4 regions of the Bradyrhizobium sp. USDA 4502 genome follow, and region 4 is predicted to be linked to each of the others. Evidence: riboswitches for the same ligand, from Rfam matches in the RefSeq annotation. Region 4 holds a riboswitch; each other region holds the start of a gene.

Region 1 (4,077 bases), 1.0 Mb from region 4:
CACGCGAGGAGAATGGATGTCATACACGCCCGGCCCGATTTGATTTGGATATTTGTAGTTCCGAAACGCGTCAAGCAATTCCATCTTCGAGCGCGAGGTCTCGATCGAGATGACATCGGCGTCCATTGCAGCAATCGCATCGATGATGTCGTTGAACTCCGAGTAGCACATATGGGTATGAATCTGGGTTTGATCGGCGACGCCCGATGAGCAGATGCGGAAGCAATCCCCGGCCCAGTCGAGATAGGCCGCCCACTCCGATCGACGCGGTGGCAACCCCTCGCGCAGCGCTGCTTCGTCGATCTGGATCATGGTCGCACCCGCATTCTCGAGATCCCTGACTTCGTCTCGGATCGCGAGCGCAAGTTGGCGGCAGGCCTCGCTTCTGGGAATATCATCGCGAACAAACGACCAGTTCAAAATCGTTACCGGTCCGGTCAACATCGCCTTCATCGGCTTGTTGGTTAGTGATTGCGCGTAGCGCCACCAGTCCACGGTGATCGGCTTCGGCCGCGAGACGTCGCCAAACAGGATCGGTGGCCGAACGCAGCGCGAGCCATAGGATTGTACCCAGCCGTTTTTGGTAAATGCGAAGCCGGCGAGTTGCTCGCCGAAGTACTGCACCATGTCATTGCGCTCAAACTCGCCGTGCACGAGCACGTCCAGGCCAATGTCCTCCTGCCAACGGACAACACGCGCAGTCTCCTCCTTGAGAAACTTGTCGTATTGCCCGTCGCTCATCGAGCCTCTCGCGTGCGCCGCGCGGGCATTACGCACCTCTGCGGTCTGCGGAAACGATCCGATCGTCGTGGTCGGAAACGCCGGCAGTTTGAAGCGCTTGCGTTGGATCTCGGCACGGCTGGCAAATGGGCTGACGCGCCGTCGCATGGTCTGATTGATCGCACTCATCCGGACGGCGACATTGGCGTCACGGATCTTCGGGGAAGTTCCGCGGCGGGTGGTAACGCGCTCCGATTCCGCAAGAGCGTCGGCAACATCCTGATCGCCTGCGAGTGCCCGTGCCAAGGTCGCAAGCTCGCGAATCTTCTGAACCGAGAACGCAAGCCAGCTCTTGACATCGGAGGCAAGTTCCGTTTCGAGTTCAACATCGACCGGCACGTGAAGCAGCGAACAGGATGGGGCGATCTGTACGCGATCCTTGCCGAGCTTCGCAATGGCGGGATCGAGCCGCTGGCGCAGCGCCGACAAATTCGTCCGCCACACATTGCGACCGTCTATCACGCCGAGTGACATGACGAGTTCACTTCGCCCGGCAGCAATGATCTGATCCAATAACTCCGGCGCCCGAACCAGATCGACATGCAGGCCGGCAACAGGTAGGCGCAAGGCGGTGTGAAGATTGTCGCCAAGGTGGCCAAAATAGCTGGCAACCATGATCTTGATGGCCGGCCCTTCCTTGGCGAGCCGGTCATAGGCATGCAGCAAAGATTTTTTTGCCCCCTGATCCAGATCAAGGACCATACAGGGCTCGTCAAATTGAACCCATTCTGCTCCGCGTTTGGCCAATTCCTGCAGAACCTTGATATAGATCGGTATCAGGTCATCCAGGAGTGACAGTGGCTGGATCGCGGGATCCGCACTCTTGCCTAGCTTCAAGAAAGTGGCCGGACCGATCAGGACAGGGCGCGTCTGAAAGCCAAGGGCCTTGGCTTCCTCATACTCCTCGATAGGCTTGCGAGAGGAGAGTCTGAAAGTCTGCCCCCGATGAAATTCCGGAACCATGTAGTGGTAGTTGGTATCGAACCACTTGGTCATCTCCTGCGCGGGTGCGCCATAGCCGCGAGGTCCGTGACCGCAACTCGCATCCTGACTGCCGCTTTGTGAACCGCGTGCCATGGCGAAATACGTCTTGAGAGAAGCAGGCTCGGCTTTCGAGGCATAGACTTCCGGGATAGCGCCGACCATGACACTGGTGTCGAGCACCTGATCGTATAGCGAGAAATCGTTCGACGGAATGATGGTGACACCGAGGGATTTCTGGCGCGCCCAGTTCGCCGCACGTAGGCCGGCTGCGTCCTCGAGCAATTGCTGTTCGCTGATTCTTCCGGCCCAATAGCTTTCGAGCGCGAGTTTAAGCTCGCGTCTTGGACCGATGCGCGGCGTCCCGAGCGTGGCAACCGGAAGTGAGAGAAGAGACATAGCGTTAACCCCATGTTGGGGGCAAAGGCCATGGCGGACGCAGGCAGGAGACGTCGCGCGAGCGACGGCTGCTTGGCGCACCACCGGGACACCCCGCCCGTGGACGAACATATTGTCGGGGCAGGTCTCCTGGCTCGCGGGTCATCGCCACTGTCCGGCCTTCCCGAAGCCGCGCAGGCTTCAGTGACTCTGTTGGACAGCGGCTCGCCGCTCACAGTTGCGGGGGCAGCGCCGGCATCACCGGCTTCCCTCTTAGCTCCGGATAAAACAGGAACCGGAGAACCTCGACGACTTGGATTATCGGCAAGACAACTCCGCCGTCAACCTCTCAAATTGATGCTGCGACGTCTCCTACGTGTTGACGATGCACGGCCACTCTTGATCGCGACGTTGAAGGCACTCTCCAATCACAGATATCGGGGTGACCGTCTGCGAGGCGCGTTGGCGTCGGACCGCGTGTCAGATCATGGAAGAGACGAATGCGGCCTGGGCGATGAAGGTCACGGTGCCGAGACAGGACGCTCTTCACGCGATCCAGCTTTCGAACATTCATCGAGCCTTCGCTACGTCCCCCTTTCTCCACCAACAACCAGTGTGAATAGGCGCGCTATACGCTAAATCCGGCAGCGTACTCAGCGAGCATGTTGATCTACGACCAATCCTGGTAGGCGCCATGCGGACGTTTTTGGCGATACTGCGAAAAGCAAGCATAGTGAATCACTAACGAAAAGAGTAGCTCGCAATGAAAATGGCTGTTTGGAGTGCCCTCAGCGTCTTTGCTGCTGCCGTCTTTGCGGTCGGCCTGTTCGGCTGGATAGCAAGGCCACTTATGAACCCGGCGGTCAGACAGATGTTCTCGAACGTTTTGAGCAGTTCAAGCCGAAGCTAGCTCAACCCGAGGCTTGGCCTTCTTGCCCGGTCGATACGACTGCATGGAAGCGCAGCTCCTCCAATGTTGACTACGGCGACGAACAGATAGACGCCGGTCACGATAGCGGGCCATCACGCGAGCGGCGAATGCCATCGTCCCATCGTCTGCCTGACTTTTGAACTTGCGAGCGCCAATTCCAAATCGCTCGCCGCTGATGGGCGGCTTCGCCTCGTTATTGGCCATAAAGCGCCAAGCACAACCGGCTGAGGCACTCTCGACCTTGGCAGCAGCGGCAACGACCCCGGACCACACCGGTTCGGTGGCGGCAAACCTGCACCCAATTGTCGTCTGGCTCCTGGCAGCAAGGCTTTCAAAACTGCGCTGCTCGAAGATCCAGTGCGTGACAGGAATGAGCCACGAAAGTCGCTGCGAATAGGCTTAATGGCAACATAAATAAGGTGCGCAGGTCGGAAAGTCGACAAAGGCGGCACAAATCTGGTGCGAACTGCCTGCTATTGCCTGGCACGAAGAATGCAAGTCCTCGCTTGCCCAGGCTTCTCCTCCTGGGCTGGTCCAGCATTGCAAGTTGAAGCTTTGGCTGACCACTGAAGTTAGCGGCGCGTGACATCGAGGGACAGCGCCTGCTTGCGCGGGACATCAGCAGGTGCTCGCGTCACGTTGCCGCTAACTTCTAGCGATCTCGTAGAGCACGTCGAAGATTGTCCGCTTTGGAATTGACGCGTGCATGAGAACCAGATGGGCCGGCCGCAATGAAGAGAATGTCTGGAACGCGCGTGCTTTGGTTCTGTCTCGGTCGATCGCTGATCTGCCTGGCCGGGCTGGCAGCGACAAACAGCAACGTTCGCGCCAATGACAGCGCGCTTGTCGAAAGGGTCAAGTCAACGTGGCGAGCGCAAGACGGCGAGACTATAGAACAAATCATCTCCAAGGTCTCGAAGGTGGCTCACTTCGTCCCTCGGTCGTGGGGAGTCGCTGAAGGAATTGACCGAACAGAGTATGTGTACTTTTCCTGGACCAGGCATCAA
Region 2 (4,077 bases), 4.9 Mb from region 4:
CGCCGGCCCGTCACCGGAGGCTAATGTGCCGGTCCCGATCCTGCTGGTCGCGGGCTTTCTCGGGGCGGGCAAGACCACCGTCGTCAACCATCTGCTGGCGCATGCGCAAGGGCGGCGCATCGCCGCCGTGGTCAACGATTTCGGTGCGATCAATATCGACGCCGAGCTGATCGCCGGCGCCGGCGACGGCGTGGTCAGCCTGAGCAATGGCTGCATCTGCTGCACACTGGAGGGCGACCTGCTGCGCACGCTCGCAACCTTGCTGCGGCGTGATCCGCGTCCCGAATTCATCGTGATCGAGACCAGCGGGATCGCCGATCCCGCCGACATCGTGCGCAACCTGATGGATCCCGTGATCTGGAAGGAGGCGCCGCTGGAGACGGTGCTGTGCGTGGTCGACGCGACGCAACCTGCGGCGATGCTGAACGATGCGCTGCTGCGCTCGCAGCTCCGGGCGGCGGATGTGGTGGCGCTGAGCAAGGTCGATCTGACTGACGCCGCTGCGTGCGCCGCGATCCGCGACGCCGTGCGCGCGGCGCGTCCGGCGGCCGTGGTGGTTGATGCCTTGCATGGCGAGGTGCCGGCCGCGCTGCTGTTCCCGACGGACCTCGATCATGTGCCGGCTCCGCGCGAGACCGCGCCGCGACGGCCGGCGTCCGATCGCTTCGAGACGCTGAGCTGGACCTCGGAGCGGCCCGTCGTGCTGCCGCGCTTGCAGCAGGCGATCGGCAGACTGGCGCCGAAGCTGGCGCGGGCGAAGGGATTGTTCGAGACGGTGGAGCAGCCCGGGCGGCTGACCGTGCTTCAACTCGCCGGCGGCCGCGCGACCCTGGCTGCGGGCGGCGTGCCGTCGCCCGGCGTGCCGCGCACGCGCATCGTGTTCATCGCCGAGATGGGTGCGCTGTCGCGCGCGGAGATTGATGAGGTGATGCAGGGATGTGTCGAGGCTCAGTGACGCGAACCTACGTTTCCCGTCATCTTGAGGAGCCGCGAAGCAGCGTCTCGAAGGATGAATCGGCCACCAGCCGGGCCGTGCATCCTTCGAGACGCGCGTGCCGCGCTCCTCAGGATGACGGGTTGCCTTTCGGCGTCAGCCCTCGACGTCGCTGTGTCATCGCCGCAGCAGCATCTCGCAAAGCATGTGTGCGACAATCGCATCGAATTGACAGCCCTGCAGCCAGCACCTATCGTTTTTGCCGACGGTTCCCTTCGGGGATCAAAAGGGAATGCGGTGCGAGGGTAACCCCAATGCCGCAGCTGTCCCCGCAACTGTAAACGGCGAGCCTTTCGTCAAATTGCCACTGGGCCATCGGCCCGGGAAGGCGTCGACAGGCGATGACCCGTGAGCCAGGAGACCTGCCGTCAGTCGTGGTCACACGCGAGCACATCGGGCGGGGGCGTCCTGGTGGGATCGGAGCACTGCCTTTTGGGCAATGCGCCAGTCCGCGTTCGCGGTGACGTGCCACGTTACCGCGAGTCCTTTTCATGTCTCCGTCCTCTCCCGTTGCGCGCAAATGGCGCCTCGGTCTTCTCTGCTCCCTGTCATCGCTGCTGTTGCCGGCCGAAGGCTCGGCACAAACGCCTCCACCAACCAGGCTCGATCCGATTGAGGTCGCGCCTTCCGCTGTGGCAAGGCCGAAGCCCGCGGCGCGAAGCCGTGCCGTGGCCGCCGCGGCGCGGCCGAGGCCCGCGACGATCGCAACAACCGGCAACGCGCCGCGCGTCGCAGCGTCGGGCGTACCGGGATCGGCATCGCCGACGCTCAATGCCACCACGCAGGGCGGCACCGGCAGTCGTCTCAATCTGACGCCGCTGCAGACGCCGGCCAGCGTCGAGATCATCACGGCGCAGACCATCGCTGAACGCGGCCAGCATAATGTGCTCGATGCCGTCACCCAGGACGCGGCTGGCTTCATCGCAACGCCGGCACCCGGCAATGGCGGCCTGTCGTTCAGCACCCGCGGCTTTGCCGGCAGCAACTCGGTGATGACGCTGTATGACGGCACGCGCTTCTATATCGGCTCCGGCACGCTGACGTTCCCCTACGACACCTGGTCGACGCAGCGCATCGAAGTGCTGCGCGGCCCGGCCTCGGTGCTGTACGGCGAAGGCGCGATCGGCGGCGTCATCAACGTGATCCCGAAGAAACCGCTCAATACGCCCTACAACGAGGCCGAAGTTTCGCTCGACAGCAACATGACCCGGCGGCTCTCGGTGGACAGCACCGGTCCGATCAATCCCAATGTGTCGTACCGCATCAACGCCACCGGCAACATGTCGGACGGCTGGGTCGATCGCGACAAGACCTCGAACGCGGTGGTCTCCGCTGCCGTGCGGGTGCAGGCGTCGGACAATCTGGCCTTCACGCTGTCGGAGGACTACGGCGACCGCAGCCCGTCGCGCTATTTCGGCACGCCGCTGATCAACGGTTCGATCCAGGATGCGCTGCGCTTCAAGAACTACAACGCATTGGACAGCGCGATCCGCTATCAGGACAGCTGGACCCAGTTCAAGACCGAGTGGGACGTCGCCGACGGCATCAAGGTCAACAACACGCTGTATTACCTGACCAGCGAGCGGCACTGGCGCGACATCGAAAACTATACCTGGAATCCGAAGACCCGGCTGATCGATCGCGCGAGCTACATCGAGATCTTCCACGACCAGAAGCAGCTCGGCAACCGGATGGATGCGACCTTCAGCGGTCACGTGTTCGGCCTTGCGAACCAGGTCGTCGCTGGCTTCGACGTCAACCGGATCGACTTCACCCACACCAACAACTCGCCCTATGGCGGCGCGTCGTCGGTCAATCCTTACGTGTTCGATCCGGGATCGTTCTTCGCGACGACGACGGCGACCACGCCGGGCTTCAATGCGATCGTCAATCAATACGCGCTGTTCGCCGAGGATCGTCTCTTGCTGACCGATCAGTTGTCGCTGGTGACCGGTGTCAGGTATGACCGTCCCGAGGTGGATCGCACCGACTACAAGACGCCGGCGAACAGTTTCGAGACGGCGCTATCGGGCACCAGCTGGCGCGCGGGGCTCGTTTACGAGCCGATCAAGAACCTCGCGTTCTATGGCCAGTACGCGGTCGGCGTCGATCCGGTCAGTAATCTGATCTCACTGTCGACCACGCAGAAGACGTTCCAGCTTGCGACCGGCAAGCAGACCGAGATCGGGGTCAAGCAGTCGTTCTGGGGCGGCCGCGGCGAGTGGACGCTGGCTGCCTACGAGATCGTCAAGACCGGGCTCACGATTCCCGATCCCGGCAATCCCACCGGCGGCCTGGCATTGCAGATCGGCCAGCAATCATCCCGCGGGGTCGAAGGATCGATCGGGCTCGCACTGAGCGACGGCTGGCGCGTCGACGCCAATCTTGCACTGCTGCGCGCCAGATACGACAACAACAGCCAGGTGGCCGGCGGCAAGATCGTCAGCTTCAACGGCAATGTCCCGGTCAACGTGCCGCAGCAGGTCTCGAACGTCTGGCTGACCTGGGACTTCGCGCCCAACTGGTCGGCCTATGGCGGCGTGCAGATCGTCGGTGCGATGTACTCCGATCTTGCCAACACCCAGCTGCGGCCAGGCTACAACGTGGTCAATGGCGGCGTCAGGTGGAAGCCGGATGACCGCACCACGGTCGCGTTCCGCCTCTACAATCTGTTCGACAAGGCCTACGCGGTGACCTCGAACGGCACCGGGCAGTGGCTGCTCGGCATGCCGCGTACCGTCGAATTGTCCGTCAGCGTGAAGTTCTGACCATGCGCAACGCTCTGATCCGGCGCGGGCGGCGGTGGCTCTATATCGTCCATCGCTGGATCGGCATTGCGACGTGTCTCCTGTTCGCGATGTGGTTCATCTCCGGCCTTGTCATGATGTACGTGGCCTTTCCGCGCCTTACCGACAGCGAGCGCCTCGCCGCGCTTCCTGTCATTCCCTGGAGCAAGGTGCAGCTCGCACCCGATCGCGCGATGGCGATCGCAGGTGTCGAGCGTTATCCGCGTGATTTGCGGCTTTCGATGATGGACGACACGCCCGTCTATCGGGTGACCGGCTGGAAGGCAGGGGCGATCA
Region 3 (4,077 bases), 5.2 Mb from region 4:
ATTCGGAGACGGTGCGGCGGGGCACACCCGCCCCACCGGATCATGCTCTAGAACGTCGCGCCGGCCTTTACCATGTAGGTGCGGCCGGGCAGCGGGTAGGCCGAGAAGCGGCCCTCGGTGAACGTGCTCGCGATGGCGTAGTCGTAATAGAGCGCGTTGAACAGGTTGTTCACGCTCAGCGACCAGAAGAAGCGGTCAACTTGCCCGCTCAGCTTGATATCGGCGGTGGCGTTGCCGGGAATCCGGCTCTGGGTGTTGGCCTGGTCGTTGTCCATGATGCGCGAGCTCCAGGCCCGCACCGTGGCGTCGAACACCAGATAGTTCTGCCAGATATTCCAGGTGACGCCGAGATTGCCGGTGTAGCGCGACACCAGCGGCACGTCGTTGCCGGCCCAGATGCCTTCGCGGAACACCGCGCGGGTGATCGCCATGCCGCCGCGCAGGGTGACGCTGTCGCTGACCTTGAGCGCCGCGCTGGTCTCCGAGCCGTAGCGGCGGGTGGGGTCGAGGTTGGTGTTGAAGAACAGCACCGGGTTGAAATGGATCTCGTTCTCGAGATCCATCAGATAGACGCTGGACTGGACCTGGAAGCGGTTGGTCCTGACGCGAAAGCCGCCCTCGACATCCTGCGAGGTCTGGGTCTTGAGCTGGAAATTCTGCGGGATCGGGGCGAAGGTCAGTGGGTCGAATGACGGACCCGACGCGACGCGTTCGTCGACATCAGGCGTGCGGAATGCGCGTGCCGCGCGGCCGAACACCGAGAAAGTGTCGGTCAGGCGATGCTCGATGCCGACATGCAGCGCGTATTGCGTCTCGTTGCTGTCGAGCGGTGCCGCCTGGGTGTCGAATGCGAATGGCGCATTCGGGTCGTAGCGATCGCGCGCCGAGATGCTGGTGTTCTGAACCCGCGCGCCGTAGGAGAAGTCGGTCGTCGGCAACAGGCCCAGCGTATGTTGCCAATAGCCGGCCACGGACTGCTGCTCGATACTGTAGATGTGGAACGGGTCGACGCCCTGATAGGCGCCGCGCGCCTCGCGGAAGGTCGAATCGTAATAGTCGATGCCGGTCAGGATCGTCGACGGCACGCCCAGCATCACGTTCTTGACGCTGAGCCGCGGCGTCAGCGACCAGGTCTGCAGCGCGGCGTCATTGTAGGTCGAGGCGAAGCTGATGGTCGGCACCGTGCCGAAGAAGCCGCTCTGCGTCTCGCGCTGCCGCCAGCCGCCGTCGACGATGAGGTCGACGCCGTTCATCAGCGTCTTGGTGAAGCCGGCGGTGACGCTGGCGGTCTGCTGGTTGGCATAGTCGAAGGGCGTCGCGGCGCCGCGGCGATCGGTGAGCAGCTCGTTCACGCCGATCGACGGATCGACCAGCCGTCCGCCGGGTAGGCCGAGCTTCTGGTCGCTGCCGGTGACGGTCAGGAAGGCGGTGAGATCCGGCGTCGTGTAGTTGATGTTGCCGACGGCGTTGCGCTGGTCGAGCGCATTGTTGACGCGGTAGCCGTCCGACTTGATGCCGTTGCCGTAGAACGAGGTGGACCACGGGCCGGAATTGAGTGCCGCGGAGACCGCGGCCATGCGGGTGTTGAACGAGCCAACTCCGGCCTCGGCCCGCATCGTCGTCGGCGGGCCGCCGACGCCGGTCTTGGTGATGATGTTGACGACGCCGCCCACCGCGTTGTCGCCGTAGAGCACCGCGCCGCTGTTGCCGCGCGTGATCTCGATGCGCTCGATCGAATCGAGCGGAATCGTGGTGAGGTCGAAGCCGGCCTTGTCGACGTCGTTGAGGCGGCGGCCGTTGAGCAGGAAGAGGGTATTGTCGGTCGCGAACGCGCCGAAGCCGCGCAGGTCGACCGACGTCTTGGCGCCGTTCGGTCCGCCATAGGGCGTTTGCAGCTGCACGCCCGGCACCTGCGCGAGGATCTCGGGCAACGACTGCACCGGCGAATGCGCGATGTCGTCGGCGGTGATCACGGCCGAGGAGGTGCCGACAATGCCGGCGAACTGGCGGCCGCCGGTGCCGCCCGTTCCGGTGGCCACACCGGTCCCTGTCGTGCCCGATCCGGCTCCGCTGCCTGTATTGTTGCCTTGCGAGGTGCCCGGCGCCGGGCGTCGCGGGCGCCGGCGCTTCGTCAGCGGCCGGCCTGGCGCGCGTGACGTTCTGGTCGCCCGGCTTGGTGACTTCGATCGCCGGCAGCTGATCGGGAGCGGGTGCCTGCTGCGCCCGCGCTGCGGAGACAAGGAATGCCGGCGCGAGCATCGTCGCCGGCGCGATCATCGTCGACGCGAGCAGAAGCGCGCGGCGCCGCCGATGGAAAGGGAAGGAGAACATAAGAAAGGCCTCGGCAACGTCAGTGGCACGTCACCGCGAACCAGTCTCACCATCGTGCTCACAGCATCAGGTGAAGCTCATGCCTGTACTCCCCGACCGGCAGCATCGCGTGTGACCACGGCTGACGGCAGGTCTCCTGGCTCGCGGGTCGTTACCCTTCGTCGCCTTCCCAGGACCGAGATTCCCAGTGGCCTGTGACGAAGGATTCACCGCATACAGTTGCGGGGGCAGCCGCGGCGTTGGGGAAGTTTCCCCGTACCGCATTCCCTTTTCATCTCATGAAAGAACCGTCATGTTCATCTAGGGTTCGGCCGGGTAGCAAAGTCAATCCGGCGGAAGTCGGGCAATGGCCGTGCGGCCACGGTTTTTGTCGAGTGTCGCTTGTCTGCCACGACGATCGCTGTAAGAGCATGGATCCGATGAGCGTGCAGGATTTTGCCTTGGCGGCCGAGGTCGCGGCGCGGCGCCGGTGGGGCGCCACCGCGGCGCTGCTCGCGCTTGTGCTGCTGCTGCTGGTGATCTCGCTCGGCATCGGGCCGGTGCGGCTGTCGCCGCTCGCGGTGATCGAGGCGCTGTTCGGCGGCGGCAGCGATGTGGCGCAGGTGATCGTGCGCGAGATCCGCCTGCCGCGCACCATCCTGGCATTCGCGATCGGCGGTATTCTTGGGCTGTCAGGCGCGGCGCTGCAAGGGTTGCTGCGCAACCCGCTGGCCTCGCCGTCGCTGTTCGGCGCGCCGCAATCGGCCGCCTTCGGCGCGGTGCTGGTGATCGCGCTGGGCCTCGCCGATGTGCGCTCCTACGCGCTGCCGGTGGTGGCGATCATCGCCGCGTTCGGCTCGGTGTTCGCGCTGCTTGCGATCGCCGGCCGCAATGCCGGGCTGTTGATCCTGATCCTCGCCGGGCTCGCGATCTCGAGCTTTGCGGGAGCCGCGACCGCGCTGGTGATGAATCTCTCGAGCAATCCGTTCGTGGTGCTGGAGATCGCGTTCTGGCTGCTCGGCTCGCTGGAAGACCGCAGCTTCCAGCACGTCGCGCTGGCGCTGCCCTTCATTATCGCAGGCGCCGCCATCCTGCTCAGCCAGGCGAGCGCCTTCCGCGCGCTGACGCTTGGCGAGGAGGCGGCGCAGAGCCTCGGCGTCGACGTCGGGCGGTTGCGGCTCTTCGTGATCACGGGCGTGGCGCTCGGCGTCGGCGGCGCGGTCGCAGTCACCGGCACGATCGGTTTCATCGGCCTCGTCGCGCCGCATCTGATGCGTCCCGTGATCGGTCACGATCCGGCGCGGCTCTTGGTGCCGAGCGCGCTCACCGGCTCGGCGCTGCTGCTCGCCGCCGACATCGCGGTGCGCATCATTCCCTCGACCTCAGACATCAAGGTCGGCGTGCTGACCTCGATCATCGGCGTGCCGTTCTTCCTCTATCTGATCATGCGCGAACGCCGCGCGCTCGGCGGAGGCGTGGCATGACGCTGCTCTCGGCTGCCGCGCTCAATGCCTCGCTCGGCAGCCGCAAGGTGCTGCACGATGTCTCCCTGTCGTTGCCATCGGGCCATCTGGTCGCGCTGGTCGGGCCGAACGGCGCCGGCAAGACCACGCTGCTGCGCGCGCTGGCCGGGCTGATCCCGTCGGGCGGCGAGATCCGGATCGGCGGCGATGCGCTGGCGTCGCTGCCGCTGCGCGAGCGCGCGAAACGTTTCGCCTATCTGCCGCAGGGCCACATGGTGCACTGGCCGCTGCCGGCACGCGATAT
Region 4 (4,077 bases):
CGCCCGGACGTACCATCACGAGATCGACGCCGGGCTCCAGCTTCAGCGGATCGAGGTCGTCGAAATTGGCGATCCGCGACAGCGCAAGGAACGCGATCTTGCACTGGCCCGGCTTGCGCGCCTCGCCGAGCCCGAGCGCATCTTCGGCCGGAAGTTCGCCGGCGCGGACGAACCAGGGCAGCACGCCAAATCCGCGCCAGGCGGTGCGCTCTTCGATCAAGCGATAGCCGTCATCGAACAATGTCGGATCGCCGCGGAATTTGTTGATGATAAAGCCCTGGATCATCGCGGCATCATCAGGGTCGATCACCGTCTTGATGCCGACGAGCTGCGCGATCACGCCGCCGCGGTCGATGTCGCCGACCAGCACCACGGGCACGTCTGCTTTGCGCGCAAAACCCATATTGGCGATATCGGCTTTGCGTAAGTTGACCTCGGCGGGGCTGCCGGCGCCCTCGACCAGCACCAGATCGGCGCGCTGCTTCAGGCGCGCAAAACTCTCCAGCACCGCGCCCATCAGCGATGGTTTCATGCCGGCATATTCGCGCGCGCGTGCGGTGGCGATCCGTTTGCCGTGCACGATGATCTGGGCGCCGACATCGGTCTCGGGCTTGAGCAGCACCGGGTTCATGTCGGTGTGCGGCTCGACGCCGGCGGCGAGCGCCTGCAATGCCTGCGCGCGTCCGATCTCGCCGCCATCGACGGTCACGGCGGCGTTGTTCGACATGTTCTGCGGCTTGAACGGCAGCACGCGCAGGCCGCGCCGTCGGGCGGCGCGGGCGAGGCCGGCGACGATGAGCGATTTGCCCACGTCCGAGCCGGCTCCCTGGATCATCAATGCGCGCGCCATCGTGATGCCCGTCAGAACTCGACGCCCGGCTGGGCCTTGATGCCGGAGCGGAACGGATGCTTTACCAGCGTCATCTCGGTGACCAGATCGGCAATCTCGATCAGCTCCTCCTTGGCGTTGCGCCCGGTGAGCACGACATGGGTCATCGGCGGCTTCGACGTGGTCAGGAAGTCGACGACATCGGCGATCGCAAGGTAATCGTAGCGTAGCGCGATGTTGATCTCGTCGAGCACGACCATGCGCAGGCTCGGGTCCGCGATCAGCTGCCTGGCCTTTTCCCAGCCGGCTTGCGCTGCCGCGATGTCGCGGGCGCGATCCTGCGTCTCCCAGGTAAAGCCTTCGCCCATGGCGTGAAATTGACAGAGATCGCCGAAATGCCCGGTGAGCAGGCGGCGCTCGCCGGTATCCCAGGCGCCCTTGATGAACTGCACCACGGCGCAGGGAAAGCCGTGAGCCACACAGCGCACGATCATGCCGAACGCGGAGGACGATTTTCCTTTGCCGGCGCCGGTATGAACGATGATCAGGCCCTTTTCACCGCTCTTGGTCGCCATGATGCGGTCGCGGGCGGCCTTCTTTTTCGCCATCTTGTCCGCGTGGCGCGCATCCGGCGAAAGATCGGTGCCGACGGCGCCGTCTTCAGCGTCCTTTCCATCAGAAGTCATCACATTCCTTCGGCTTGACAAGTGCGAGGCTTGGACGAATGGTGGTCCTGCGTTGGTTCCTGTCCTACGACAGGCGAAGAGGGAATGCGATAGGGCTCCGCTAAATCGGGCCCGAAGCGCAGCCGCCCCCGCGACCGTGACCGGAGAGATGCCCAAGCCACTGATTCCATACGGAGTCGGGAAGGTGGGCATCGAAGGGTAAAACCTGCTCCGCAAGCCGGGAGACCTGCCAACGCAGCATGTTGTGAAACCGGCGGACGGGGTGTTCCGCGACGGGGAACGAACCTGTCCAAAATCGGTTCGTGTGCCTCATCGCTTCCCGCTGTCAATCCAGGAAGGGCGATGAGCGTCACACTTCATGTCTGCATCACCTGCCGCGCCGGCCAGACGTCGGCGGAAGGTGAACTCGCGCCCGGTGCACGCCTGCATGCCGCGCTTGTCGAGGCCGGCGTGCCCGATGACGTCAATCTGGTTCCCGTCGCATGCCTGTCGGCCTGCAGCCAGGGCTGCTCGGTCGCGCTCAGCGCGCCGGGGCGCTGGTCCTATGTCTACGGCCGACTGTCCGCTGATAATGCCGCGGATGTGATCGCCGGTGCCTCCGCCTATGCGGCGGCGCCCGACGGCATCGTGCCGTGGCGCAGCCGTCCGGAAATCTTCCGCAAGCAATCGCTCGCCCGCATTCCACCTCTTCCCGTCGTGCCGGAGGCCGCAGAATGACCACGCTCGCCAAAATTCCGGTCACCGTCGTGACCGGCTTTCTCGGCTCCGGCAAGACGACGCTGATCCAGCATCTGATCCGCAATGCCAACGGCAAGAAGCTCGCGGTGCTGGTCAACGAATTCGGCAGCGAAGGCGTCGACGGCGACATCCTGAAGTCGTGCGCCGACGCCAATTGTCCGGCCGAGAACATCGTCGAGCTCGCCAATGGCTGCATCTGCTGCACCGTCGCCGACGATTTCATCCCGGCGATGGAGCAGTTGCTGGCGCGGAACGTGAAGCCCGATCACATCGTGATCGAGACCTCGGGGCTCGCCCTGCCGAAGCCGCTGCTGAAAGCGTTCGACTGGCCGGAGATCCGTTCGCGGATCACGGTCGACGGCGTGATCGCGCTCGCCGACGCCGAGGCCGTCGCCGCCGGCCGTTTTGCGCCTGATCCGGCCGCGGTGGATGCGCAGCGTGCAGCGGACGACAATCTCGACCACGAGACGCCGCTGTCGGAAGTGTTCGAGGACCAGATCGCCTGTGCCGATATCGTGCTGCTGACCAAGGCGGATCTCGCCGGGGCGGAGGGGATCAAGGCAGCGAAAGCGGTGATCGCGGCCGAGATGCCGCGCGAGGTGCCGATGTTGCCCGTCGTCGACGGCACGATCGACGCGCGCGTGATCCTCGGGCTCGGGGCGGCGGCGGAAAGCGATCTCGCGGCGCGGCCGTCGCATCACGATGGCGAGGAGGAACACGAGCACGACGATTTCAATTCCGTCGTGATCGATCTTCCGGAAGTTTCGGATGTCGACGCGCTGGTCGCCTCGATCAAGGGGCTGGCGCGCGAGCAGAACGTGCTGCGCGCCAAGGGCTACATCGCGGTCGAAGGCAAGCCGATGCGGCTGTTGGTGCAATCGGTCGGCGAGCGGGTGCGGCATCAGTTCGACATGCCCTGGGGTGCCCGGGCGCGGCAGTCGAAGCTCGTCGTGATCGGCGAACATGCCGACATCGATGAAGCCGCGATCAGGGCACGGCTTGGTGTCTGATGCACGTCGTCTTCCGCGAGAGCCGCGGCCTTGAGGAGACCGCGACGCCAAGGGACCTCGGCCAGGATCCGGCCGATCTCGTGGTGTTGTCGTTTTCCGACAGCGATCTTGCTGCCTTCGCGGCCGGCTGGCGGCGCGGCCGTGCTGCGCTGCCGTCGCTGCGGCTCGCCAATCTCGCGGAGCTGCGCCATCCGCTGTCGGTCGATACCTATATCGAGCGGACGCTCTCGCACGCCCGCGGCATTCTGGTGCGGCTGATCGGCGGCGAGCCCTATTGGTCATACGGGCTGGCCGCGGTGCATCGGCTGGCGAAGGAGCGCGGCATCGCCCTGGTCGTGCTGCCGGCCGATGGCCGCGACGATCAGCGGCTGGATGAATTCTCGACCTTGCCGGTCTCGACGCTGCGCCGTCTGAAGGTGTTGTGCGACAAGGGCGGCCCGGTTGCCGCTCAGGCCGTGATCGCGCAACTGGCGCTGGCGTCCGGACTCTATGCCGGGCCGGTGGTCGGCGAGATCGATCTTCCCGAGATCGGCGTCTACGATCCCCGGCGCGGAGCCATCGCGGCGTTGCCGGCACCGGATGGCCGGCCGCGCGTGCTGGTTACGTTTTATCGTTCTTATCTCGCGGCCGGCGACACGGCACCGGTCGATGCATTGATCGATGCATTGCGTGAGCGGGGCTTTGATGCTCATGGCGTGTTCGTCACTTCATTGAAGGCGGCGGGCGTGGCCGATTGGCTGCGCGTTCAGTTCGCGCAATGCGCTCCAGCGGCGATCGTCAATGCGACCGCGTTTTCCGCGGCCGGTGACGACGG

Evidence for each region. A riboswitch is a leader RNA that binds a small molecule or an ion and turns the genes downstream of it on or off. The one in region 4 is predicted to bind cobalamin.
Region 1: it holds a riboswitch for cobalamin, as region 4 does, so the genes downstream of both, metE (5-methyltetrahydropteroyltriglutamate--homocysteine S-methyltransferase) here and ACVW1B_RS07790 (DUF1636 family protein) in region 4, are expected to answer to the same signal.
Region 2: it holds a riboswitch for cobalamin, as region 4 does, so the genes downstream of both, ACVW1B_RS30970 (TonB-dependent receptor) here and ACVW1B_RS07790 (DUF1636 family protein) in region 4, are expected to answer to the same signal.
Region 3: it holds a riboswitch for cobalamin, as region 4 does, so the genes downstream of both, ACVW1B_RS32695 (TonB-dependent receptor) here and ACVW1B_RS07790 (DUF1636 family protein) in region 4, are expected to answer to the same signal.

Annotation. Positions count from the first base shown of each region.
Region 1 covers NZ_JBSSGF010000001.1:726,261-730,337, reverse strand. Annotated here, with positions in the region: gene metE (5-methyltetrahydropteroyltriglutamate--homocysteine S-methyltransferase) at 1-2,160, opposite strand, end outside; cobalamin riboswitch at 2,263-2,462, opposite strand; gene ACVW1B_RS03285 (nodulate formation efficiency C protein) at 3,802-4,077, shown strand, end outside.
Region 2 covers NZ_JBSSGF010000001.1:6,621,199-6,625,275, reverse strand. Annotated here, with positions in the region: gene ACVW1B_RS30980 (amidohydrolase family protein) at 1-24, shown strand, start outside; gene ACVW1B_RS30975 (CobW family GTP-binding protein) at 26-955, shown strand; cobalamin riboswitch at 1,184-1,378, shown strand; gene ACVW1B_RS30970 (TonB-dependent receptor) at 1,663-3,762, shown strand; gene ACVW1B_RS30965 (cytochrome b family protein) at 3,765-4,077, shown strand, end outside.
Region 3 covers NZ_JBSSGF010000001.1:6,989,982-6,994,058, reverse strand. Annotated here, with positions in the region: gene ACVW1B_RS32695 (TonB-dependent receptor) at 48-2,039, opposite strand; cobalamin riboswitch at 2,441-2,638, opposite strand; gene ACVW1B_RS32690 (FecCD family ABC transporter permease) at 2,751-3,794, shown strand; gene ACVW1B_RS32685 (ABC transporter ATP-binding protein) at 3,791-4,077, shown strand, end outside.
Region 4 covers NZ_JBSSGF010000001.1:1,758,861-1,762,937, forward strand. Annotated here, with positions in the region: gene ACVW1B_RS07780 (cobyric acid synthase) at 1-850, opposite strand, end outside; gene cobO (cob(I)yrinic acid a,c-diamide adenosyltransferase) at 862-1,515, opposite strand; cobalamin riboswitch at 1,552-1,763, shown strand; gene ACVW1B_RS07790 (DUF1636 family protein) at 1,858-2,232, shown strand; gene cobW (cobalamin biosynthesis protein CobW) at 2,229-3,263, shown strand; gene cobN (cobaltochelatase subunit CobN) at 3,263-4,077, shown strand, end outside.